Sagittula stellata E-37: one gene and its partners. The protein of the gene in region 1 binds, or shares a complex with, the protein of each later gene. Links are inferred from orthologs where the notes say so. Each region holds a gene or a part of one and is shown on either strand. Other genes may lie near its edges. The genes, in order: dnaN, ABFK29_RS00495 and ABFK29_RS08510.

What was found.
Region 2: the proteins of dnaN (region 1) and ABFK29_RS00495 are in contact, whole or in part, in a solved structure (PDB 1OK7), measured with the Escherichia coli proteins. The link is inferred for Sagittula stellata E-37 from one-to-one orthologs.
Region 3: the proteins of dnaN (region 1) and ABFK29_RS08510 are in contact, whole or in part, in a cryo-EM structure (PDB 8GIZ), measured with the Escherichia coli proteins. The link is inferred for Sagittula stellata E-37 from one-to-one orthologs.

Annotation. Positions count from the first base shown.
Region 1 is NZ_CP155729.1:357,201-364,926, forward strand. Bases 1-2,915 are described here. They hold dnaN (DNA polymerase III subunit beta), read left to right. Parts: upstream 1-856; coding sequence 857-1,975; downstream 1,976-2,915. Other genes in these bases: dnaA (chromosomal replication initiator protein DnaA), read left to right, coding at 1-684; recF (DNA replication/repair protein RecF), read left to right, coding at 2,058-2,915. Also shown: more of recF, read left to right, coding at 2,916-3,152; gyrB (DNA topoisomerase (ATP-hydrolyzing) subunit B), read left to right, coding at 3,238-5,655; ABFK29_RS01805 (FAD-binding oxidoreductase), read right to left, coding at 6,533-7,726. UniProt on the Escherichia coli protein: Confers DNA tethering and processivity to DNA polymerases and other proteins. Acts as a clamp, forming a ring around DNA (a reaction catalyzed by the clamp-loading complex) which diffuses in an ATP-independent manner freely and bidirectionally along dsDNA.
Region 2 is NZ_CP155729.1:90,773-98,405, forward strand. What follows is about bases 3,052-5,873. They hold ABFK29_RS00495 (DNA polymerase IV), read left to right. Parts: upstream 3,052-3,746; coding sequence 3,747-5,000; downstream 5,001-5,873. Other genes in these bases: ABFK29_RS00490 (SPFH domain-containing protein), read right to left, coding at 3,052-3,651; ABFK29_RS00500 (DUF3775 domain-containing protein), read right to left, coding at 5,016-5,345; ABFK29_RS00505 (SDR family NAD(P)-dependent oxidoreductase), read right to left, coding at 5,412-5,873. In the rest of the region: ATP-dependent chaperone ClpB, read right to left, coding at 1-34; pyrF (orotidine-5'-phosphate decarboxylase), read left to right, coding at 331-1,086; ABFK29_RS00475 (hypothetical protein), read left to right, coding at 1,467-1,745; ABFK29_RS00480 (NUDIX hydrolase), read right to left, coding at 2,068-2,499; ABFK29_RS00485 (NfeD family protein), read right to left, coding at 2,492-2,758; more of ABFK29_RS00490, read right to left, coding at 2,755-3,051; more of ABFK29_RS00505, read right to left, coding at 5,874-6,143; ABFK29_RS00510 (DUF3833 family protein), read right to left, coding at 6,140-6,703; ABFK29_RS00515 (DUF1365 domain-containing protein), read right to left, coding at 6,703-7,476; ABFK29_RS00520 (NAD(P)/FAD-dependent oxidoreductase), read right to left, coding at 7,473-7,633. UniProt on the Escherichia coli protein: Poorly processive, error-prone DNA polymerase involved in translesion repair and untargeted mutagenesis. Copies undamaged DNA at stalled replication forks, which arise in vivo from mismatched or misaligned primer ends.
Region 3 is NZ_CP155729.1:1,770,013-1,777,622, reverse strand. What follows is about bases 1,669-4,467. They hold ABFK29_RS08510 (DNA polymerase III subunit delta'), read left to right. Parts: upstream 1,669-2,408; coding sequence 2,409-3,527; downstream 3,528-4,467. Other genes in these bases: ABFK29_RS08505 (Mrp/NBP35 family ATP-binding protein), read right to left, coding at 3,830-4,467; tmk (dTMP kinase), read left to right, coding at 1,720-2,358; ABFK29_RS08520 (D-alanyl-D-alanine carboxypeptidase family protein), read left to right, coding at 1,669-1,723. Also shown: ABFK29_RS08525 (SPOR domain-containing protein), read left to right, coding at 1-273; more of ABFK29_RS08520, read left to right, coding at 542-1,668; more of ABFK29_RS08505, read right to left, coding at 4,468-4,894; ABFK29_RS08500 (DUF1127 domain-containing protein), read left to right, coding at 5,118-5,333; ABFK29_RS08495 (valine--tRNA ligase), read left to right, coding at 6,002-7,610. UniProt on the Escherichia coli protein: Part of the beta sliding clamp loading complex, which hydrolyzes ATP to load the beta clamp onto primed DNA to form the DNA replication pre-initiation complex.

The DNA of each region.
Region 1 (7,726 bases):
ACGCAGGAAGAGTTCTTCCACACGTTCAACGCGCTGGTCGATCAGAACAAGCAGATCATCATCTCCGCCGACCGTGCCCCGGACGAAATCAAGGACCTGGAGAACCGCATCCGTTCCCGCCTTCAGTCCGGTCTGGTCGTCGACTTGCACCCGACCGACTACGAGCTTCGCCTCGGCATCCTGCAGTCGAAAGTCGAGGTTTATCGCGGTATGCACCCGGGCTTGCAGATCGACGATGGCGTTCTGGAATTCCTCGCGCATCGCATCTCGACCAACGTGCGGGTGCTTGAAGGCGCGCTGACCCGTCTGTTCGCCTTCGCCTCGCTGGTCGGCAAGCCGATCAACATGGACCTGGTGCAGGATAGCCTCGCCGACGTGCTGCGCGCCTCCGAGCGGAAGATTTCCATAGACGAGATCCAGCGCAAGGTGGCCGAGCACTACAACATCCGTCTGTCGGACATGATCGGGCCGAAGCGGGTCCGCAACTTTGCCCGCCCGCGGCAGGTGGCGATGTACCTGTGCAAGCAGCTTACGTCGCGGTCGCTTCCGGAGATCGGGCGGCGGTTCGGCGGGCGCGACCACACCACCGTGATGCACGGCGTGCGGCGGATCGAGGAACTGCGCCAGCAGGATGGCCAGATCGACGAAGACGTGGAGATGCTGCGCCGCGCTCTCGAAGCGTGATCCGGGGCATCCTGAGTCTGCCTCACAACACTTGGAGCCGTGGCATGCCGTTTCGGGGCGGCGTGCCTTGACGACCCCGGAATTCCAACAGACAAATGGCGAAAACCGGCTTGGAGCGGGGTCCGCTCCGCGCTAACGTGCGCGTCCGGACTGGCGGAGAGGGTGTAGTGCGATGAAGATCAGCATGGAACGGGCGACGCTGTTGCGCGCGGTCGCGCAGGCGCAATCGGTCGTGGAGCGGCGCAACACGATCCCGATCCTGGCTAACGTCCTGATCGAAGCGGAAGGCGAAACGGTCACGTTCCGCGCCACGGATCTCGACATCGAGGTGCTTGACAAGGCCGAAGCACAGGTCGAGAAGCCAGGCGGCACAACAGTGTCCGCCGTCACCCTGCACGAAATCGTTCGCAAGCTGCCAGACGGCGCGCTTGTCGTCCTCGCCGAAGAGCCGGGCACAGGTCGCCTGACCGTCTCGGCGGGCCGCTCGAACTTCAATCTCGCGACCCTGCCGAAAGAGGATTTCCCGGTCATGGCGTCGTCCGAATACGGGTCGAACTTCACCGCCAAGGCCGAAGTCCTTCGGCGCCTGTTCGACAAGTCGAAGTTCGCGATTTCGACCGAGGAAACGCGTTACTACCTGAACGGCGTGTACATGCACGTGGCCGACGGCGATGGCGGGCAGGCCCTGCGCTGCGTGGCGACCGACGGTCACAGGCTGGCCCGCATCGACGCGCCGCTGCCGGACGGGGCGGCGGACATGCCCGGCGTCATCGTGCCGCGCAAGACCGTGGGCGAAATGCGCAAGCTTCTGGATGAGGACGATATGGACATCGCCGTTTCGGTGTCCGAGACCAAGGTCCGTTTCGCGACGCCCGATATCACGCTGACCTCGAAGGTCATCGACGGCACGTTCCCCGACTACACGCGTGTCATTCCGCAGGGCAACACCCGCAAGCTGGAAGTCGATGCGTCCGAGTTCGCCAAGGCGGTCGACCGAGTGGCCACCGTCTCGTCTGAGCGATCGCGCGCCGTCAAGCTGCAGCTTGACGAGGATCGGCTCGTTCTGTCGGTCAACGCCCCCGACAGCGGCGCAGCAGAGGAAGAGCTGGCGGTTGCCTATGGCGACGAGCGGCTGGAGATCGGCTTTAACGCGAAATACCTGCTGGAGATCGCTAGTCAGGTGGATCGCGAGAACGCGGTATTCATGTTCAACTCGTCCGGCGACCCGACTCTGATGCGGGAAGGCAACGACACCAGCGCTGTCTACGTGGTTATGCCGATGCGCGTGTGACCCGGAGAGCGCAGGTTTTTCACCGAGAACTCGCGACCTCTGCCGGGAGCATCGCCACCGTGGCGCAGTCTGGGGCGCATCCGTGTACCTGTCGCACCTGACGCTGTCGCATTTCCGGTCGCACAAGCGAGTGGCAATCGACGTCGACCTGCGCCCTGTTGCGATTTGGGGGCCGAACGGCTCCGGCAAGACGAACCTTATCGAGGCGGTCTCTCTTTTCTCGCCCGGGCGGGGACTGCGCCGCGCGTCGGCGCAGGACATGGCGCGCCGACCGGAATCGCTGGGCTGGAAGATCACCGGCGCGCTGGAAGGCCCGCAGGGCGCCCACGAAATCGCATTCACCTCGGAAGGCGGCGGCGCGCGCGCCGTTCGCATAGATGACAAGCCAGCCAGCCAGGTTGCACTCGGCCGGATCGCCCGTGCCGTCTGGCTGATTCCGGCGATGGATCGGCTGTGGATCGAAGGGGCAGAAGGGCGGAGGCGGTTCCTCGACCGGATCGCCCTGTCATTCTTTCCCGATCACGCGCAGGCCGCGCTCGACTACGAAAAGGCGATGCGAGAGCGTAACCGGCTCCTGAAGGACATGGTGCGCGACCCACATTGGTACACAGCTCTGGAACGCCAGATGGCCGAGGCGGGTGCCGCCCTGCACGTCAACCGGCTGGCGGCCCTCGACCGGATCGCAGAGGCGCAGGACGGCGCGGAAACGCGGTTTCCGGCTGCGACTCTCGACCTGGTGCATGGCGACGGCGAGATGCCTGGGTCCGCCGCCGAACTGCGCATCGCGCTGGAGGAGAGCCGCAAACGCGACCTCGCTGCGGGGCGTACACTGGTCGGCCCCCACCGCGCCGACCTGATCGGCACTTTTGCCGAGAAGGGTGTACTTGCTGCGGACTGTTCAACAGGCGAGCAAAAGGCGCTGCTGATCTCGCTCATCCTGTCGAACGCCCGGGCACTGGCAGCGGACGAAGGGCATCCGCCGATCCTGCTGCTGGACGAAGTCGCCGCACATCTCGACGCGGGCCGCCGCGCCGCCCTGTTCGACGAGATTTGCGCCCTTGGCGCGCAGGCGTGGATGACCGGGACGGGACCGGAACTTTTCGCGGAACTGGGCGACAGGGCGCAGGCGTTAGAGGTCTCTGACGGACCCTCCGGATCCGTAGTTTCAAAACCCTGAACTTTATACCAAATCTTGTGTCTGAGACGTGACAATCCCGGCCCCGGAGTCTATAAATCGGGGCAAAATAACAAGGGAAATGGGCATGTCCGACCAGCCGAGCGAAGCATACGAATACGGCGCCGATTCCATCAAGGTTCTCAAGGGCTTGGAAGCGGTCCGCAAGCGTCCCGGCATGTACATCGGCGACACGGATGACGGTTCGGGTCTGCACCACATGGTTTACGAGGTCGTGGACAACGGCATCGACGAGGCTTTGGCCAAACACGCGGACTACGTTCACGTGAAGATCCACGCGGATTCCAGTGTGTCCGTGCGCGACAACGGGCGCGGTATTCCCACCGATATCCACGCCGAAGAAGGCGTCTCTGCCGCCGAAGTCATCATGACCCAGCTGCACGCGGGCGGTAAGTTCGATCAGAACTCCTACAAGGTGTCGGGCGGTCTGCACGGCGTGGGCGTCTCGGTCGTGAACGCGCTTTCGGTCTGGCTGGAGCTGCGCATCTGGCGCAACGGCAAGGAACACTACGCCAAGTTCGAGCATGGCGAGACCTCGGAACACCTGCGCGTCGTAGGCGATGCCGAGGGCGAGCAGGGGACAGAGGTGCGTTTCCTTGCGTCCACGGACACCTTCTCCAACCTCGACTACGATTTCCACACGCTGGAAAAGCGCCTGCGCGAACTGGCGTTCCTGAACTCCGGCGTGCGGATCATCCTCGATGACGATCGTCCCGCGGAACCGCTGCACATCGAGTTGCACTACGAGGGCGGGGTGCGTGAATTCGTCAAGTATCTCGACCGGTCGAAGCAGGCCGTCATGCCGGACCCGATTTACATGGAGGGCGAGAAGGACGGCATCGGTGTCGAAGTGGCGATGTGGTGGAACGACAGCTACCACGAGAACGTCCTGCCCTTTACAAACAACATCCCGCAGCGCGACGGCGGCACGCACTTGGCCGGCTTCCGGGGCGCGCTGACCCGTCAGTTGCAGAAATACGCGCAGGAAAGCGGAATTGCGAAGCGGGAGAAGATCAACTTCACCGGCGATGACGCCCGCGAAGGGCTGACCGCTGTCCTGTCCGTGAAGGTGCCCGATCCAAAGTTCTCCAGCCAAACCAAGGACAAGCTGGTGTCGTCGGAGGTTCGCCCGGCGGTGGAATCCCTGATGAACGAGAAACTGGGCGAGTGGTTCGAGGAGAATCCGAACGAAGCCAAGCAGATCACCGGCAAGATCATCGAGGCCGCCATGGCCCGTGAAGCTGCCCGCAAGGCGCGGGAACTGACCCGCCGCAAGACGGCGATGGACGTCTCGTTCAATGCCGCCAAGCTGAAGGATTGTTCGGAGAAGGACGCCTCAAAGACCGAACTCTTTCTGGTCGAGGGTGACTCCGCCGGCGGCTCTGCCCAGACAGGGCGAGATCGGCGGACGCAAGCCATCCTGCCCCTGCGCGGCAAGATCCTGAACGTGGAACGTGCCCGGTTCGACCGGATGCTCGGCAGCCAGGAAATCGGCAACCTTGTGATGGCGCTTGGAACCGGGATCGGCCGGGACGAATTCAACATCTCCAAGCTGCGCTACCACAAGATCATCATCATGACCGACGCGGACGTGGACGGTGCCCACATCCGCACGCTTCTGCTTACGTTCTTCTATCGCCAGATGCCGGAACTCATCGAAGGGGGGTATCTCTACATCGCGCAGCCGCCGCTTTACAAAGTCGCGCGCGGAAAGTCGGAGGTCTACCTGAAGGACCAAACCGCGCTTGAGGACTACCTCATCCAGCAAGGCATCGAGAACGCACAGCTTTTTCAGGGCAACGGCGAAGTGATCGTCGGTCAGGATCTCGTGCGCGTGGTGGAGGAAGCCCGCCAGTTGAAGCGTGTCCTTGACGCTTTCCCGACGCACTACCCGCGACACATCCTCGAACAGGCTGCCATTGCCGGGGCATTCGTGCCGGGTGCGGTGGATTCCGACCTGCAGGGCGTGGCCGACAAGGTGGCCGCACGTCTCGACCTTGTGGCCCTCGAGTATGAGCGCGGCTGGATCGGCCGGATCACGCAGGACAAAGGGGTCCGTCTCGCCCGTATCCTGCGCGGCGTCGAGGAGGTGCGGACACTCGACGGCCCGATGCTGCGCTCCGGCGAAGCGCGGCGGACCGGCACCCTGACCGAGAGCCTGCAAGCCGTCTACGGAAGCCCTGCGACGCTTGAGCGCAAGGACCGCAGACAGCTGATCCATGGCCCGCTCGAACTTCTCAAGGCGATCTTGGAAGAGGGCGAAAAGGGACTGTCGCTGCAACGGTACAAGGGACTGGGCGAAATGAACCCCGATCAGTTGTGGGAAACCACGCTGGACCCGAACGCCAGAACGCTGCTGCAGGTCACGATCGACGACATGACTGAAGCTGACGATCTGTTCACCAAGTTGATGGGCGACGTGGTAGAACCGCGCCGCGACTTCATCCAGCAGAACGCGCTGTCAGTGGAGAATCTGGACTTCTGAGCGGGTGTAGGCGCGCGCGTAGTTTTTGCGGTGTGCATAGTTTTTCGCGTGACCGGGTCGGAGCGTGACAGCGTTTCCTATGTCTTTCAGATGGTTATTTTGAAATCTTGGCCGTTGCGATTTTTTGGACTGCTTCGCGCAGGCGCGTAGGACAGCGTCTGCAAAACGAAAGAGCTTTGCCTTTCTGCCTCGGTTGATGTGTATTGAACATCAACCGAGGCAGCGGCCTACTTCTCAGCAGGATGAACTTGAGCTTCGGCTCAGCGTTAAAAACCGGCTTGGCGACCGCAGGGAGCGCACGTAACCCTCAATTGCGGCCGCGGTCTTGATTTGACTGGATTTTATGTGCCTCATTCCCGAGTTCGCGAAAGAGGTGCCTGATGCCAGACTTGGACCCCAATATTGCGTTTCTGATCGCCATCCTAATAGTCCTGATCGTATTCCCTGCCTTTGGGCGAACGATCTGACTGCAAGAAACTGCCCTACGCGGTCATCCAGTGCGATCGACAGCGCTTCACCACAGCTCCACCGAAGCCACTATTCGCTGCGTTTGCGAACCCGGTCGAGGGCGGAAGGTCCCGAACGCGGGACCAAGCCGCCGCTAGCTTCGAATGCGCGATTTCATTGCGGCTGCGAAGGCCCATGGGTCGCCAGTGGGGGCCGTGCTGTTGCAGCAGCCAATGTGGTAGCCTTCGCATTGCCTCAAAGCGGACCCACATTTTCAAGGAAGATAAAGGAAATCGTTTACCGGCTACTTCGATCCGACTTAGGCCACAAGATCACCTCCCACCCTCGCGGTGGCGTAGTCCGTCGCGAGGACCTGATATGCTGCCTGCACGCCATCTGTCGCGCCATATGTGTGGCGGCTATCTCGTCTTCAGATCTCCGTATCCCGAAACAGAACGGATGGGTTGAGGATGCCAAGCGGGTCCATTTGAGTCTTGAGGCCGCGCATGAGCGCAAGTTCCTCCGGCGTGCGGCAATGGCCCAACCAGCGTGCCTTGATCCGGCCGACCCCATGCTCCGCGGTGACCGCCCCCTGCCAATCCCGCAGCAAGCCATAGATCGCGGCCTCGATCCGCTCTTCCGCTGCGGCACTGCCGTCATGCGCCACGAGCAGATGGACGTTGCCGTCCCCGACGTGCCCCACTTTTAACACTCCGACAGCCTCGGGCAGCTCGGCAAGAACCGAATCGGCGGCGTCACAGAAGTTGCCCAGGGCCGACGGCGACACGCCGATGTCAAAGTTGATGTGGTGCCCGAAGTCGTCATCGACTTCTCCAACTGCTTCGCGCACGGACCAAAGCGCGCGCATCTCTGCCAGGGACTTGGCCAGCACACCGTCCTCGAACACACCTCGCTCGAAAAGGTCCGCGAAGAACGCTTCAAGCTCCTCCTCGGTCTGCGTCGAGGCCGCTTCGATCTCCACCAGCAGATAGAACCCGTGCTGCCCCGCCAACGGCGCAGTTGCCAGGGCGGTCTGGTGGCAGACGAAGTTCCAGTAATCGGGCCACATTCCCTCGAAGGCCCTGATCCGCGAGCCGAACCGCTGGCGCGCCGCGGTGAGGCACACCAGCGCGGAGGCGTGGTCCGGCAGCGCAAAGAGCGCCAAGGCGCTTTGCGGAACGTGGCGGCGCAGTTGCAGTACAGCCTTGGTGACTACGCCAAGCGTGCCCTCGGAGCCGATGAAGAGCTGTTTAAGGTCGAAACCGGAGTTATCCTTGACCGTCTTTCCGAGCCGGGACACCACAGACCCGTCCGCCAGAACCGCCTCGAGCCCCAGAACGTTGGGCCGCGTCATGCCGTGCTGCAAAACGCGAATACCGCCCGCGTTGGTCGCAATGGTGCCGCCAATGGTGGCCGTGCCGCGTGCCCCGATGTCGACCGGATAGTCGAGGTCGGCAGCCCGCGCCGCCTCCTGCACCGCTTCAAGCGGGGTGCCGGCCCAAGCCGTGAGGGTCATCGCCTCGCGGTCGACCTCGACGACGCCCGACATGCGCTCGGTCGACAGAACGACCGCATCCTGCGGGCTGCAGGCCCCGCCCGAAAGTCCGGTGCGCCCGCCCTGCGG
Region 2 (7,633 bases), 260 kb from region 1 along the record:
CGCGCGCACGTTCCGTGAACTTGTCCAAGTTCATCTTACTCTCCTTTGCACAAGCACCCCTATGCGACCGCGCCTGCACAAGGCAGCGCCCGGCCTCTTGGGCCTCGCATGATAAATGGGCCTGTTTGCGCTCCCCTTCAAGACATTCGTTGCAAAAATGCAACGCGACTGGCGGGCCCGGCTCAGTCAGGTCCTCCACCCGCCCGGACAGGTTCCGGCAACCGGGACAGATGGTGCGCGCGCCACGGCCCGACCACTGCGTGACAGGTCCCCCGCGCTTGACGCGACACGTCCGGGCGGTCACATGAGAAAAACATCAGGAGCCCAGCCATGACCCTTGCCCGCGCCACCGAACAGAATGCCTCAAATGCCGCCGATGACCGGCTGATCGTGGCGCTGGACGTCCCGAACGTGCTGGAGGGCATCGACCTCGTGCAAAAGCTGGGGGACACGGTGTCCTTCTACAAGATCGGGCTGGGTATGCTGACCGGCGGCGGGCTGGCGCTGGCGAACGAACTGAAGGCCGAACACGGCAAGCGCATCTTCCTCGACATGAAGCTGTTCGACATCGGCGCCACCATCGAAGCGGCGGTGCGGGGCATCGCGCAGTTCGACCTCGACTTCCTCACCGTGCACGGCGACCCCTACGTGGTCCGCGCCGCAAAGCAGGGCGCTGCCGGGTCCGACCTGAAGATCCTCGCCGTGACCGTTCTGACATCGCTGGACCGCGACGACCTCGACTCGGCGCTCATCAAGGATGGCATGATCCCCGACCTCGTGACCGAGCGGGCGGGACGCGCCTTCGAGGCCGGAGCGGACGGGGTGATCTGTTCGCCGAACGAGGCGGCGCAGATCCGCGCCCTGCCGGAGGCCGACGGGCGCCTGATCGTGACCCCCGGTGTGCGCCCCTTCGGTGCCGACGTCGGCGACCAGAAACGCATCGCCACGCCGGCGCAGGCGATTCGCGATGGCGCGGACCACATCGTCGTCGGACGCCCCGTGCATCGCGCCGCATCGCCCAGACAGGCGGCAGAGGACATCGTGGCAGAGCTGCGCTCCCCTCAGGCGCAGCGCGCGAACACCTGAACGTTTCAATCACGCCCTGAAACATGTGAGCCGTCTAAATCCAGCAGGATTCAGGCGGCTCTATCGCTATATCTGGTCGATTTTGGAACCGTGTCGGCGGGCTTTGCGTTTTTTACCTGTTGGAAGTGCAGAAATGCCGATCTGGCGGAGGCAAACGTGGGCAACGTTCGAAATAATTTGACACGTGGTCGTGATGCAACGCTTGCCGCAAGGACAACTATGGGCGAAAAGGCGCCTAGAGCTGCGCTGTATTCCGCTTGCACATTGGAGTCACAGGGAAATTCCTTACCTGACTCTGTGATGAAACTTATCCACAAGTTCTTACGTTATGTGTATACCGGGGCCAAAAATGAGGTCCGTCACAAAAAAGGGTTGAGGTTATGAGCGATATGACACCCCGAATTCACGACGTCCGTTACAACGCCGCCGAACAGTGCTTCGAGGCTCTTGTGACCCTTCACACGCCCGGTGGACGGGTGCGCGTGGCCAGCACGTTCTCCGCGCCGATGACCACCGATTTCGAGGCCGCCTCGCGTGGGTTGCTGAACACCGCGCTGATGGCGTTGGGCGACCGCGCCGCGCTGAAATCGCGCGAACTGCGCACGCCGATCGTTCCGCCGCGCACCGCCGTGGCGTCGCACATGCCACACGCCGCCTGAGAGTTTTCGTCGTGCTGTCGATGGTATCCGGCACGACACCTTCTGCCTGCCGCTCATACGCCTGTATGAGCCTGCCTGACCGACCCCCTTCTGTCCCTCGGGGCGCGGTCTGACTGCCGGGGCGCCGCACGCTGCCTTTCGCGGCCCCCGGCTTTTTCTCCCCAAGCGGGAGACCCATTTTCGCCGCGCCTGCCCGTCATGGCCTTCCCGTCATGGCACTGCGTGGCACGATCTGCCTGAAGCCCATGCGCCTGTATGGGCCTGCCTTCCGGGATCTCTACTGTCCCCTGAGACCCGGACAAACTTCCGGGACGTGTCAGTTTCAGACACGTCCCGGTTTTTTTTGACCCGAGTGCAGATAGTTGGCGAGGATGCCGCGGAAGGGCCAGACAGCATCCGGAGCATTGACGAAATCCATCGGTGCGATGGCCGCCCACTCCAGCCCTTCGCCGCCAAAGCGGACCTCATCCACCAGACTTGCCGGGCCATGCGCCGCGAAGAACCAGCTTTGCCGCCCGTCGACCTCGCGCAGGTGCACCCAGCGGAGCAGGCCGGGGTCCAGCGCCAGCCCCAGCTCCTCACGCGTCTCTCGCAGGACGCAGGCTATGGGGTCTTCGCCGCCTTCCGCCAGACCGCCGGGGAAATCCAGCATCCCCGGCCACGACAGGCCCGGCGCGAAGTCGCGGCGCAGGACCAGCAATTCGTCGCCGGCGAACAGCATCACCTTGGCGCCGACGAAGCGGCGGCTATTCATTGATGTCCGTTGTCCAGATCTTCACCTGGCCCTTCCGCTCGCCGACGAGTTTGCGGATCACCAGCCACGCCACCAGTGAGGCGACGGCCCAGATCAGCAGCGTCACCGGCAGGGAGCCTAGCCCCGTCACCAGAAGCAGCAGCCCGACCACGAAGGCCCCGACCGCCAGCCCGAGGGCGATGAAGCCGGGCGCCAGCACCTCGACGATCAAAAGGACGATCCCGCCCGCGATCCAGAGCCACCAGGTGTCCCAGCTCACGACTTGCCTCCCTTGAATAGCTTGAATGCATCTCCGAAGGCCTCGATCGCGCTCGACGGCAGGACGACGGTCTGCGTGCCGCCCTTCTCGGCGATGCGGCGCAGGGCGTCGACCTGTTTCAGCGCGACCTCGTATTGCGCGGCCTCGACGCCGTTTTCGCGGATGACCTTGGCGACGACCTCGTTGGCGTAGGCCTCCGCATCGGCGGTGATCCGGCGTGCCTCGGCCTCCTGCTTGGCGGCGTAAAGCTGGGCGTCGGCGGCCAGTTCGACCGCGCGGCGCTTGCCCTCCGCCTCTGTCACCTGTGCGCGACGGGCGCGTTCCGCGTTGAGCTGCTGGAGCATCGCATCGCGAGTCGCCTGGTCGAGGTTCACGTCGAGGATTTCAGCGCGCGTCACCTCGATCCCCCAGTTGTCGACCGCGTCCTCGACCAGCATCTTGATCTCGGAAATCAGGCGCGAGCGGTTCGACTGCACTTCGTCCAGTTCCATCTTGCCGATCTCGGCGCGGACGATGCCCGCCACGGTGGTGGCTATGGCCGCGTCCACGTCACGGATCCGGTAGACTGTCTTTTCCGGCTCAAGAATGCGGTAGAAGACGGAGGTTTCCACCTCGACCAGCACGTTGTCCATGGTGATCGCGTCCTGCGACGCGGTGGGCAACTGGCGTTCGAGGATCGAGATCTTGTGCCGGACCTTGTCGAGGAACGGGATGATGAAGTTGATCCCCGGCCCCAGAACCGCGCGCAGCCGGCCAAAGCGTTCGACCACGTGCTTTTCGGACTGCGGCACGATCCGCACACCAAGGAAGATGCAAAGCAGGATGAAGACCGCCAGAAGCAGGAAAACGATGTTCCCGCCGAGGAATTCGGCGATCAGCGACTCAATGGGCATCGAAGGACCTTTCTCGGAAATAATCTTGGACTTATGTAAGCATGACCGGAGATTTGCGCCAGATTATCCGGTGACCCGGCAAGGATAACCCGACCATGCCCGCGCTGTGCCGCGACTGCCTGACCCTCTTTGACAGCGGACCGCGCTGCCCCGCCTGCGAGCGGCCGCGCGTGATCGCGCATCCGGAGCTGGCCGACCTGAGCATCGCCCACATGGACTGCGACGCCTTCTATGCCTCGGTCGAAAAGCGCGACAACCCGGAGCTGGCCGACAAGCCGGTGATCATCGGCGGCGGGCGGCGCGGGGTGGTGTCGACCGCCTGTTACGTGGCGCGCATCCGTGGGGTGCGGTCGGCCATGCCGATGTTCAAGGCGCTGCAACTGTGCCCCGACGCCGTCATCATCAAGCCCCGGATGGAGGTCTATGTTGGCGTGTCGCGCCAGATCCGCGCCATGATGGAGGAGCTGACCCCCGCCATCGAGCCGCTGTCGCTGGACGAGGCCTTCATGGACCTGTCCGGCACCAGCCGGCTGCACGGCGCGCCGCCCGCCGTCATGCTGGCCCGGCTGGTCAAGCGGATGCAGGCGGAACTGGGGGTGACCGGCTCCATCGGGCTGTCGCACAACAAGTTCCTGGCCAAGATCGCCTCCGACCTCGACAAGCCGCGCGGCTTCGCGGTGATCGGCAAGGCGGAGACTCAGGCGTTCCTCAGGCCGAAACCGGTGCGCATGTTGTGGGGTGTGGGTCAGGCCGGGCAGGAGAGCCTCGACCGGGCGGGCATCCGCACGTTCGAAGACCTGCTTCGCTGGGAGCGCCGCGACCTTGAGGCGCGGTTCGGGTCGATGGGCACCCGGCTGTGGCATCTGGCGCGAGGGGAGGATCACCGGCGGGTCAACCGCAATTCCCCGGTGAAGTCGATCTCGAACGAGACGACCTTCAACGAGGACACCGCCGATGCGGACATCCTCGACGGGCATCTGTGGCGGCTGTCGGAAAAGACCACCGACCGGGCAAAGGCGAAGGGCATGGCGGGCCGGACGGTCACGCTGAAGCTGAGGCGCACGAATTTCAGCATCCTGACCCGGCGGATGACCTTGCCGGATGCGACGCAGATGGCTGACCGGCTCTACCGGGCGTCGCGCGCCCTGTTCGACCAGGTGAAGGAGCCGGGGCCGTGGCGGCTGATCGGCGTGGGCCTGTCGGACCTCGTCCCCGAGGCGCAGGCGGATCGTGCGGGCGATCTGCTCGACCCGCAGGCCGGGGTGCGGGCGAAGGCCGAGCGGGCCGCCGACGAGATCCGCGCCCGTTTCGGCAACGAGGCGATCCTCAAGGGGCGGGCGCTCAGATGAAGGCGGGTTGCCGGGTCAGGACCCGCGCCGCAGCAGGTCGTCCTCTTCCTCGGTGACGCTGTATCCCAGCGCGTCCAGCCCCGCCTCAAGGTTGTCGGCCAAGTGCGGCGTGCCTATCAGGTAGTCCGACGTGGGGGCCGTCGCCTCTGCCAGCGCGGTGCGGTAGGCCTCGTCGTATTCCTCCGCATCGAAGGACCCGCGCCCGATCCACATGATCGCGGTCAGCGCGGCGGCTTCCTCTTCGTCCATCCGGTCGATCAGGCCGCGCAGCTCGCCCTCGCCCCGTTCGATTTCGCGCGCCATGAGAATCACGGCCGCCACCTGTCTTGTGCTGATCTGGTCCAAGGCGGTCTTCCTTCATTGTCTTGTCCGGGTGGACCGTGCACCGAAAAGGAGTACGCCACCTTGATCTTAAGCAAACAGGCGGAAGTACAGCCAATCCGGCAATAGCTGGCTGCCGCGGAACAACAGGCTGAACATGCGGGGAAACGCGCGCTGGAAGCTGTTGCCGCTCATGTGCCTGAAAACGATGTCCGCCGCCTCTTCCGGCTCCATGATGAAGGGCATCTTGAAGTCGTTCTTGTCGGTGAGCTGCGTGCGGATGTAGCCCGGGTTCACAAGCTGCACGTCGACGCCGGTGCCCTTGAGGTCGGCATAGAGCGATTCCGCCAGCGCCATGACGCCCGACTTGGTGGAGACATAGGCCGCGGCCCCCGGCAGGCCACGATACCCCGAGAGCGACCCGGTCAGGACGATATGCCCCGACCCGCGCGCCACGAAGCGCGGCACCACCACGCCCACAAGACGCATGGCGCCGCCGAAGTTGACGTCGGCCATGAGGTTGGCGTGCTCTGCCTCCCATTCCTTGCCGCCGAAGGGCCAGTAGACCGCCGCAAGCTGCACAACCCCGTCGAACGTGCCGATCTTCTGCGCGGCCTCTTCCAGCGCGGCGGCGTCGGTGACATCCACCGGCACCACCTCGGCCTTGCCGGGCAGCTTGTCGGCCAGCGCGCGCAGCTTGTCCTCCGAGCGGGCCGAGAGGATCAGCTCGGCGCCGGCCTCGCTCAGCTTGCGGGCCAGCGCGGCGCCCAGCCCTTCGCTTGCGCCCACGATCCAGTAGCGTTTGCCGTTCCAGTCTCTCACACAACCTCCTTGCGGCGCATGACCGCCACGAGTTCCGCAACCTTCAGGCCCAACTTCCGAAACTGCGAACGGTTCACGATGGTGCCGTCGGGCGTGAGGTACATCCAGTCGGTGGCGTTCAGCACGATGCCGCCCTTGTCCTCGGGCAGCCGAAGCCGGTAGCGCATCTGGACGGACGGGCCGCTCTGCTGACCGCTGCCCTCTCCCACCACGTCCGCTGCCGTGGCACGGATACGCCCGTCGTTGCCGAGTGTCAGGTGCCAGGCGCGTTCTTCCTCGACGCCGGAGGCATAGAGGTAGCGTTCGTGCAGAACACAGGTGTTGCCCTCCCACGTGGCGACGAAATCGCCCTTGAAGCGTGACGTGACCCGGCCCGTCGGTCCGTAGATCACGCCCTCCGCCTCCAGTGCGCCGTTCAGGTGGCGGCGGATGTCGATCGATTCGCCCGGAGCATCGGCGTAGTCGGCGGGGCGCTGCGCCGGAAAACCCGCCAGCCGGTCACGCAGCCAGACAAGCGCCAGCGCGACACCCGCGCCGGTAAGGAGCCAGACGGCAGCCATCACGCGGCCTCCCTGTCGTTGTGCCGCCCGGTGACCTCGGCCTCCGGCGGTTCGGGGCGATTGCGGTAGCGGGCACCTTTGAGCCGCAGCTTCAGTGCCTGCCAGAAGATCAGCGCCAGAACCCGGCGCGACCCGAACGGACGGCGCAGCAGGGTCCACAGGAGATGCCCGCTGGTGAGCGGCCTGCGCGGACCGACGAGCGTGGCGATCAGACCGCCGCGTTCATGGTCGAGGTCGATCCAGATGCCCACCCGCTCTGCCGTGATGTCGAAGCGGAAGGTGTATCCTCCGGCAATCGGCTGGAAGGGCGAGACGTGAAAGACCTTCTCTGCCACCAGTTCGTCGCCCGGCCCGATGGGGGCGCCGTCGGGCTTGTGGCACAGGTAGGAATGCCGGTCGCCGAAGGTGTTGCTGACCTCTGCGATCACCGCCTTCAGCGCCGCGCCGTCATAGGCAAGCCAGAAGGACACCGGGTTGAACACATGCCCCAGGATGCGCGGCTGGGTCAGCAGCATCAGCGGCCCCTGCGCGGCGATGCCGTAGCGGTCCAGCACTTCGCGCGCCCAGGGCGCACCGCGCCCGTCCTTCGGCGGGCCGCCATGGTCCTTGTCCTGCACGGACGCCAGATTGACCCGGTTGCGGGAAAAGAGCGCGGGGCCCTTCAGCTCGGCCTCTGCGTCGAACAGCACGTAATCGACGGAGTAGCGGAAAGCGTTTTCGACCGCGCCCTTCCGGCCATGCCATGTATGCGCCTGAACCAGATCGACTGTCATGCCACGGCCCCGAGCCTGTTGCCCGCGTGGATCGCCTCGACCACGTCGGCGGCGCTGGCCAGCCCGTCCTCATGGAAGCCGTTGCGCATCCAGGCCCCGCAGAACCATGTGTTCTGCGCGCCGTTGAAGCGGGCCACCTGGGCCTGCGCCTCAAGCA
Region 3 (7,610 bases), 1.4 Mb from region 1 along the record:
CAACCCGCAGCAGCGCCGAAGCCCCCTGCGGCCTCGAAACTCGCCCGACCGTACCTGCAGATCGGCATCTTCTCGGTCGAGGAGAACGCCAACAACACCGCGACAGCCATGCGTCAGGCAGGCATGCTGCCCACCGTCAAGCCCGGCACGATGAAGAGCAAGCCGTTCTGGCGCGTTGTCGTTGGCCCTGCACAGACCGAGGCGGAGCGCGCGCAGCTCCTGAAAACCATCAAGTCGTCCGGGTTCGAAGACGCCTACGCCGTGTCCGACTGACGATGCGGGCGCCCGGTGCCTCTGTCCGGGCCACGCTGTCGACCGTTCACGAGACGAACCGTGCTGACAGGGCATCCGCGGCCCTTTTTGCCTTCCGTATCATCGTCATGCCCACGCGATCGGCCGGAGCTTGGGCCAACCGGTCGCGGAGACGTGTCCAGCTCTGGCCGGCTTCACAGGCGATCCGCCGCCACCGCCGGGTGACACAGCCAGCCACATGAGCGATAAACATCCCTGAGCAGAATCGAGCATCTACTCCGAGGCCCCCATGCGAAAAACGACACGCCGCCTTCTCGCCGCCGGCACCGCCATTCTTCTGGCCACGCAGGCCGCAGCATTCGACACGAAGGCCACCGCCGCGCACGTGATCGACGTGACCACCGGCACGGTCCTTCTGGCGAAGAACGCCGACGAAGCCGTGCCGCCAGCCTCCATGTCGAAGCTGATGACCTTGTACATCACGTTCGAGGCGATCCGCGACGGGCGCCTCTCGCTCGACGAACGGCTGCCGGTCTCGGAACATGCCATGTCCTACACCGGCTCCACCATGTTCCTGAACACCAAGGACCGGATTCGGGTGGAGGACCTGCTGCGCGGCATCATCGTGCTTTCCGGCAACGACGCCTGCGCCGTCCTGGCCGAGGCGCTGTCCCCCGACGGCACGGAAGCCGGGTTCGCGCGCCTGATGACCCAGCGCGCCCACCAGCTTGGGATGACCAATTCGACGTTCAAGAACGCCTCGGGCTGGCCCGCCGACGGGCATGTCATGTCGATGCGCGACCTGACGCTTCTGGCGCTGCACATCATTCAGGACTTCCCCGAATTCTACCCGATGTTCGGCGAAAAGAAGTTCGAGTTCGACGGTCGTGCGCCTTCCAATGTGAACAATCGTAACCCGCTGTTGTCTCTTAACATCGGGGCCGACGGGCTGAAGACCGGCCATACCCAGGAAGCGGGCTACGGGCTGGTGGGGTCGGCGAAGAACGACCAGCGCCGGATCATCTTTGCCATGACGGGTCTGGCCACCGCCGGCGAACGTGCCGAACAGTCCGAAGCAATCGTGAACTGGGCCTTCCGGCAATTCGCCGAACAGACCATCGTCAAGAAGGACCAGCCGATCACGCAGGCCGAGCTTTGGCTGGGTGCACAGGACCACGTCGACCTCGTCTCCGAAAAGGATATCACCCTCCTCCTGCCGACCATGACAGCGGGCGGCGTCACGGCAGAGGTCGTCTACACCGGTCCGATTCAGGCCCCGGTCAACAAGGGGCAGAGGCTCGCCGAACTCATCATCCAGCCCGAAGGTCTGCCCGAAACCCGTGTCCCGCTCGTGGCTGCGGGCGACGTGCCCGCGGGCGGTTTCATGGATCGGATGCTGACCGTCAGCCAGGTCCTGCTGAAACGGTTTTCAGACACACCCGATACAACCGGGGACGCAGGCGCCTCGTGAACGGCCGCGGTCATAGCGGGCTGTTCCTGTCCTTCGAAGGGATCGACGGCTCCGGCAAATCCACGCAAGCCCGCATGCTGGCGGAACGGCTGTCCGCGGACGGGATGACGGCACTCCTGACCAGAGAACCCGGTGGCTCTCCGGGCGCAGAAGAAATCCGGGCCCTCGTGTTGCAGGGCGATCCGGATCGCTGGTCCCCGGAAACAGAGCTTCTGCTGTTCACCGCCGCGCGCCGCGACCACATGGAGCGGACGATCCGCCCCGCTCTAACTCGTGGCGAGGTCGTGATCTGCGACCGCTTTGCCGATTCCACCCGTCTGTACCAGGGACGCCAGGGGCTGCGCGATACGGTCGACAAGCTGCACAACCTAATGATCGGGATGGAACCGGACCTGACCATCATCCTCGACATGGACCCGGAGGCCGGATTGTCACGGGCGAAAGCCCGCGCCACCGCCGAAGAGAGGTTCGAAGACTTCGGAATCGCGCTTCAGCTCCAGATGCGCGCGGGATTTCTTGCACTGTCCGAGGAGTTTCCTGCACGAATCCGCGTGATCGACGGCAACAGACGGCCGGAATACGTCGCCGCCGACATTCACGCCACGGTTATGGAGGCACTGGATGCCAGACCGTGACGCCTTTGCGGTGACGCACCGCGCGGACCTGCCCCGGGGGCCATTCCGTCATGGCTGACCCTGCAGACCTGCCGGAGCCGGACGCCGTCGAGGGCGCACCCCACCCACGTACCACCCTAAACCTGTTCGGTCAGGCGCAGGCAGAGAAGGATTTCCTGGCCGCCTTCAACTCGCAACGGCTGCACCACGCCTGGTTGCTCAGCGGACCGAGGGGCGTCGGCAAGGCCACCCTCGCCTGGCGCATTGCCCGTTTCCTGCTGGCGACACCTCCACAAGAGGACGACGGGCTCTTCGGCGCGCCACCACCGCCGGCAACGCTCGATATCACTGAAGATCATCCCGTCTCGCGACGCATGCTCGCGCGGTCCGAGCCGGGCCTTTTCCTGCTGAGACGCGGCCCTAACGACAAGGGCGACAAGCTGTCGGATCTGATCCGCGTCGACGAGGTGCGCAAGCTCTTCAACTTCTTCGCTTTGTCCTCTGCCGATGGCGGCAGGCGCGTCGTGATCGTCGACAGTGCGGACGAAATGAACACGCAAGCGGCCAACGCGCTTCTCAAGATGCTGGAAGAGCCGCCTGCGCGTGCCACGTTGCTGCTGATCTCGCACCAGCCCGCCCGGCTGTTGCCGACGATCCGGTCGCGGTGCCGCACGCTCCGCCTCGGCCCGCTCGAGGAGGGCGACATGCGCGCCGCACTCGATCAGGCACGGATCGACATACCCGCGGAAGACACGTTGGCCATGACCATGTTGTCCGAAGGGTCGGTCGGCACGGCGGTGCGTCTTTTCAACCAAGACGGTCTCGCACTGTACCGCCAGATCCTGTCGGTACTGGGCAGCCTGCCCCGTCTCGACCGGCCCGCTATGCTGGCGCTGGCCGAAAGTTGTGCCGGCAAGGGGCGTGAGGACCGCCTGTCTTTGGCGCTCACCCTGACCGACCGGCTGGTGTCGCGTCTGGCAAGAACGGGCGTGACCGGCCACACTCCACCCGAAATCGTGCCGGGAGAGGCGGAGATCCTGCTTCGGCTTGCGCCCGACAAAGCGCGCGGACGCGCCTGGGCGGAGGCAATCCAGACGACAGGCGACAGGGCAAGGCATGCGCGCGCCGTCAACGTCGATCCGGCCATGCTCATTACAGATATGTTTCTGCACCTGCAGCATGCAGCATAAAAACGAGGGTTTCAGAGGGCTGTTTGAACCGCGCCGCAAGGGTGACGCAACGTCATCTTGAAAAAGACGTTAACGATTTGTTAACCTTTGTCATAATGCGAACCGAACGGCTTTGCTCGGGGGAAATCGGGGCGAGTCGGTCGAGTGTTAGTGTGTAAAATGGTTACCAACCGGCCGATTACACCCCCTCAATCGGCCGGATTGTGCAACCCAAAGTTGACACGCGCATCATTTCAACGACATGAACACTTCGTTTGCCCTTCGGACCGGGCCTGCGCAACGCCCCTCCGATACTCTGCCCGTCAGACCAGTCCGCCCCTTATAAAACGGTCCGCAAGCTTGGCGTAGGCCTCCGCCATGAGCCCGTCGCCCAGAGCCACCGGCGTCCCCGCATCGCCCGACACGCGGGTGTCGAGGTCGATGGGCAACTGGGCCAGCAGCGGAAGACTGAGCCGCTCCGCCTCTGCCGCGACTCCGCCGTGACCGAAGATATGACTGTCCTTGCCGCAATGCGGACAGGTGAAGACGGCCATGTTTTCAATGAGACCCAGTACTGGCACCTTCAGCGTGGCGAAGGCATCCAATGCTTTCTTGGCATCGAGCAAGGCCACATCCTGGGGCGTGCTGACCACGATCGCCCCGGCAAGCTGCGACTTCTGCCCCAGTGTAAGCTGCACGTCCCCCGTGCCCGGCGGAAGGTCGATCAGCAGCACATCAAGTGGCCCCCAGGCAACCTGCATCAACATCTGCTGCAGCGCGCCCATCAACATCGGACCCCGCCAGATCACCGCCTTTTCTTCCGGCAACATGGCACCGACCGACATGAGGGTGACGCCATGCGCGTGCAGCGGCTCGATGGTCTTTCCGTCCGGGCTGGCCGGACGTTTGGTGATACCGAACATGCGCGGCTGTGACGGACCGTGGATGTCCGCATCCAGCAACCCGACCTTCTTGCCCGCGCGCGCGAGCGCGACGGCGAGGTTGGACGAAACGGTGGATTTCCCCACACCGCCCTTGCCGGAGCCAATGGCGATGATTGCCTTGACCCCCTCCGGCTTCATCGGCCCGGCCTGCGGCTGCATGTGACCGCCCATCTTGAGCGACGGGGCAGGTTTCGAAGGGCCGTGCGCCGTGAGCGCAACAGAAACAGAAGTCACGCCGGGAATCGCCCGCACCGCCGCCTCCGCGTCCGCCCTGACCGCCTCCATCTGCTTCGCACGTTCCGGAGTGGGCGCCTCGATGACAAAACGCACCGCGCCGCCCTCGACTACAAGCGCCCGGATCATGTCGGCCGAGCCCAAGGTTTCGCCCTCCGAAACCTTTACCCGCGCCAAGATTGATTCGACGTCCGCTTTTTCCAAAGTCATCGCCCGATACCCTTCCTTTTGCCGCTTTCAGTGGCGTTTACCCCGCGTCGCCTCAACCGAAGACCGAAATGCTGCACACCAAGCTTGCTAAATAATAAGCAAAACTCGCATGTTGTATGCACATTCCGCATGGCAGCATTGTCGATGAGGGCGTTGTGCACCCGCAGCATTTGCTCCATCTTTGGATCAACCGAGGCAGCAACGCCAACAGAGGCACGTAATCATGGCACACGCAACCGAATACACGACGCAGCCCCAAAGCGCTTTGACCAGCTTCTCCGGGATCGTCGAAACCATCCGCGCACGCCGCGCACGTCGCAAGGTCTTCAACCAGACTTTCCGTGAGCTGTCGTCGCTCAGCAACCGCGAACTGGCCGATCTGGGCCTTGGCCGCAGCGAAATCCGTCGCGTGGCCTACCAGGCGGCATACGAACTCTGAATTCGGCTAGGGGCACTCCTCCTCCCGCCCCTTCCGTCTTAGGCGGTGCATCCTCTCCTCCTCCCTGGATGCACCGCCACAAGAAACAACGGGCCGACAGGCCCAGAGATGCAAGCCCCCTCTCCTCCTCCCTGGGGTCTTAGCATCAGCGGCGGCGCCTCTCCTCCTCCCTGGCGCCGCCGCGCAACGAACAAAGGCCTTCGGGCCAGACTATGCCTGACCCCTCTCCTCCTCCCTGGGGTTCGAGCATAAGCGGCGGTGCCTCTCCTCCTCCCTGGCACCGTCGCACCCTACAACGGCCTTCGGGCCAGACTATGCCTGACCCCTCTCCTCCTCCCTGGGGTTCGAGCATAAGCGGCGGCACCTCTCCTCCTCCCTGGTGCCGCCGCACTCCATTTCGGATCGAGGCCCCTCTCCTCCTCCCTGGGGCGCTCGTATACTCAGCCCGCGGTGCCCGTCACCGCGGGCTTTTTTCATGCCAGCCGGATCCCGATGTGGTTCTGCGTTGTTTCCCCTCAGGCCCCGGTTCCGCAAGAAACGGGTTCGCCCGGGCGGGCGGGCCGCCTTTCCGAAGGAAACAGGTCCGTCCCGACCGGCGCCAGGACGCCAAAGCCTTCCCCTTCCCGCCGCCATTCGGTAACAGACCCCAAAGAACACGAGGTCCCAACATGCCTTTGGAAAAGACATTCAACGCCGCAGAGGCAGAACCGCGTCTCTCGGCCAAGTGGCTCGACAGCGGAGCCTTCCGCGCCGGCGCCAACAAGTCGCGCGACGAGTCGTTCAGCATCATGCTGCCGCCTCCGAACGTGACCGGCGCTCTGCACGTGGGCCACGCCTTCAACCACACCCTTATGGACATCCTCGTCCGCTGGCACCGGATGCGCGGGTTCGACACCCTCTGGCAACCCGGGCAGGACCACGCGGGCATTGCCACCCAGCTTCAGGTCGAAAAGAAGCTGAAGGCGGAAAAGAACGTCCGCCGCACCGATATGACCCGGGCGGAATTCCTGAACCATGTCTGGGACTGGAAGACGCAGTACGGCGGCACGATCATCGATCAGATGAAGCGCATCGGCGATTCCTGCGACTGGGACCGCAACGCCTTCACCATGTCCGGCGCGCCCGGTGCGCCGGAGGCTGACAGCCGCGGCAACTTCCACGATGCCGTCATCAAGGTCTTCGTCGACATGTACCAGAAGGGCCTGATTTACCGCGGCAAGCGGCTGGTGAACTGGGACCCGCACTTCGAGACCGCCATTTCCGATCTGGAGGTGGAGAACATCGAGACGCCGGGCCACATGTGGCACTTCAAGTACCCGCTCGCGGGCGGGGCGACCTATGTCTACGTCGAGAAGGACGAGGACGGTAACGTCGTCTTCGAGGAAGAGCGCGACTACATTTCCATTGCCACCACCCGGCCCGAGACCATGCTGGGCGATGGTGCCGTCGCGGTGCATCCCTCCGATGAGCGGTACGCCCCCATCGTCGGCCAGTTGTGCGAGATCCCGGTTGGACCGAAGGAACACCGCCGCCTGATCCCGATCATCACCGACGAATACCCTGATCCGACTTTCGGCTCCGGCGCGGTCAAGATCACCGGGGCGCATGACTTCAACGACTACCAGGTGGCCAAGCGCGGCGGCATTCCGATGTACCGTCTGATGGACCGCGCCGGGTACATGCGTGACGACGGCGCGTCCTATGCCGAGGCTGCCGAGATTGCCATGGCCGTGGCCAAGGGCGACCGGACCCTGACAGAGGCAGAGACCGACCTCATCAATCTCGTGCCCGACCACCTGCGCGGGCTCGACCGCTTCGAAGCGCGCGAAAAGGTCGTGGCGGAGATCACCGCCGAGGGTCTGGCAGTGATGACGGAGCCCACCGATCCGCGCCTCGGCAAACCAATCAAGGCGCCGGTCGCTCCCGAAGAAGGCGGCGAGGATCGCTCAGAAGAACTCGTGCCGCTCGTCGAGTCCAAGCCGATCATGCAGCCCTTTGGCGACCGTTCGAAGGTGGTGATCGAACCGATGTTGACCGACCAGTGGTTCGTCGATGCCGAGAAAGTCGTCGGCCCGGCGCTGGACGCGGTCCGTTCCGGACGCATCACCATCATGCCGGAGTCGGGCGAAAAGACTTACTACCACTGGCTGGAGAACATCGAGCCTTGGTGCATCTCCCGTCAACTCTGGTGGGGCCACCAGATCCCGGTCTGGTACATCCCCGGCGAGGAAGACTGGTTCCCGATCTGCGCCGCGACCGAAGCAGAAGCGCTTGAAA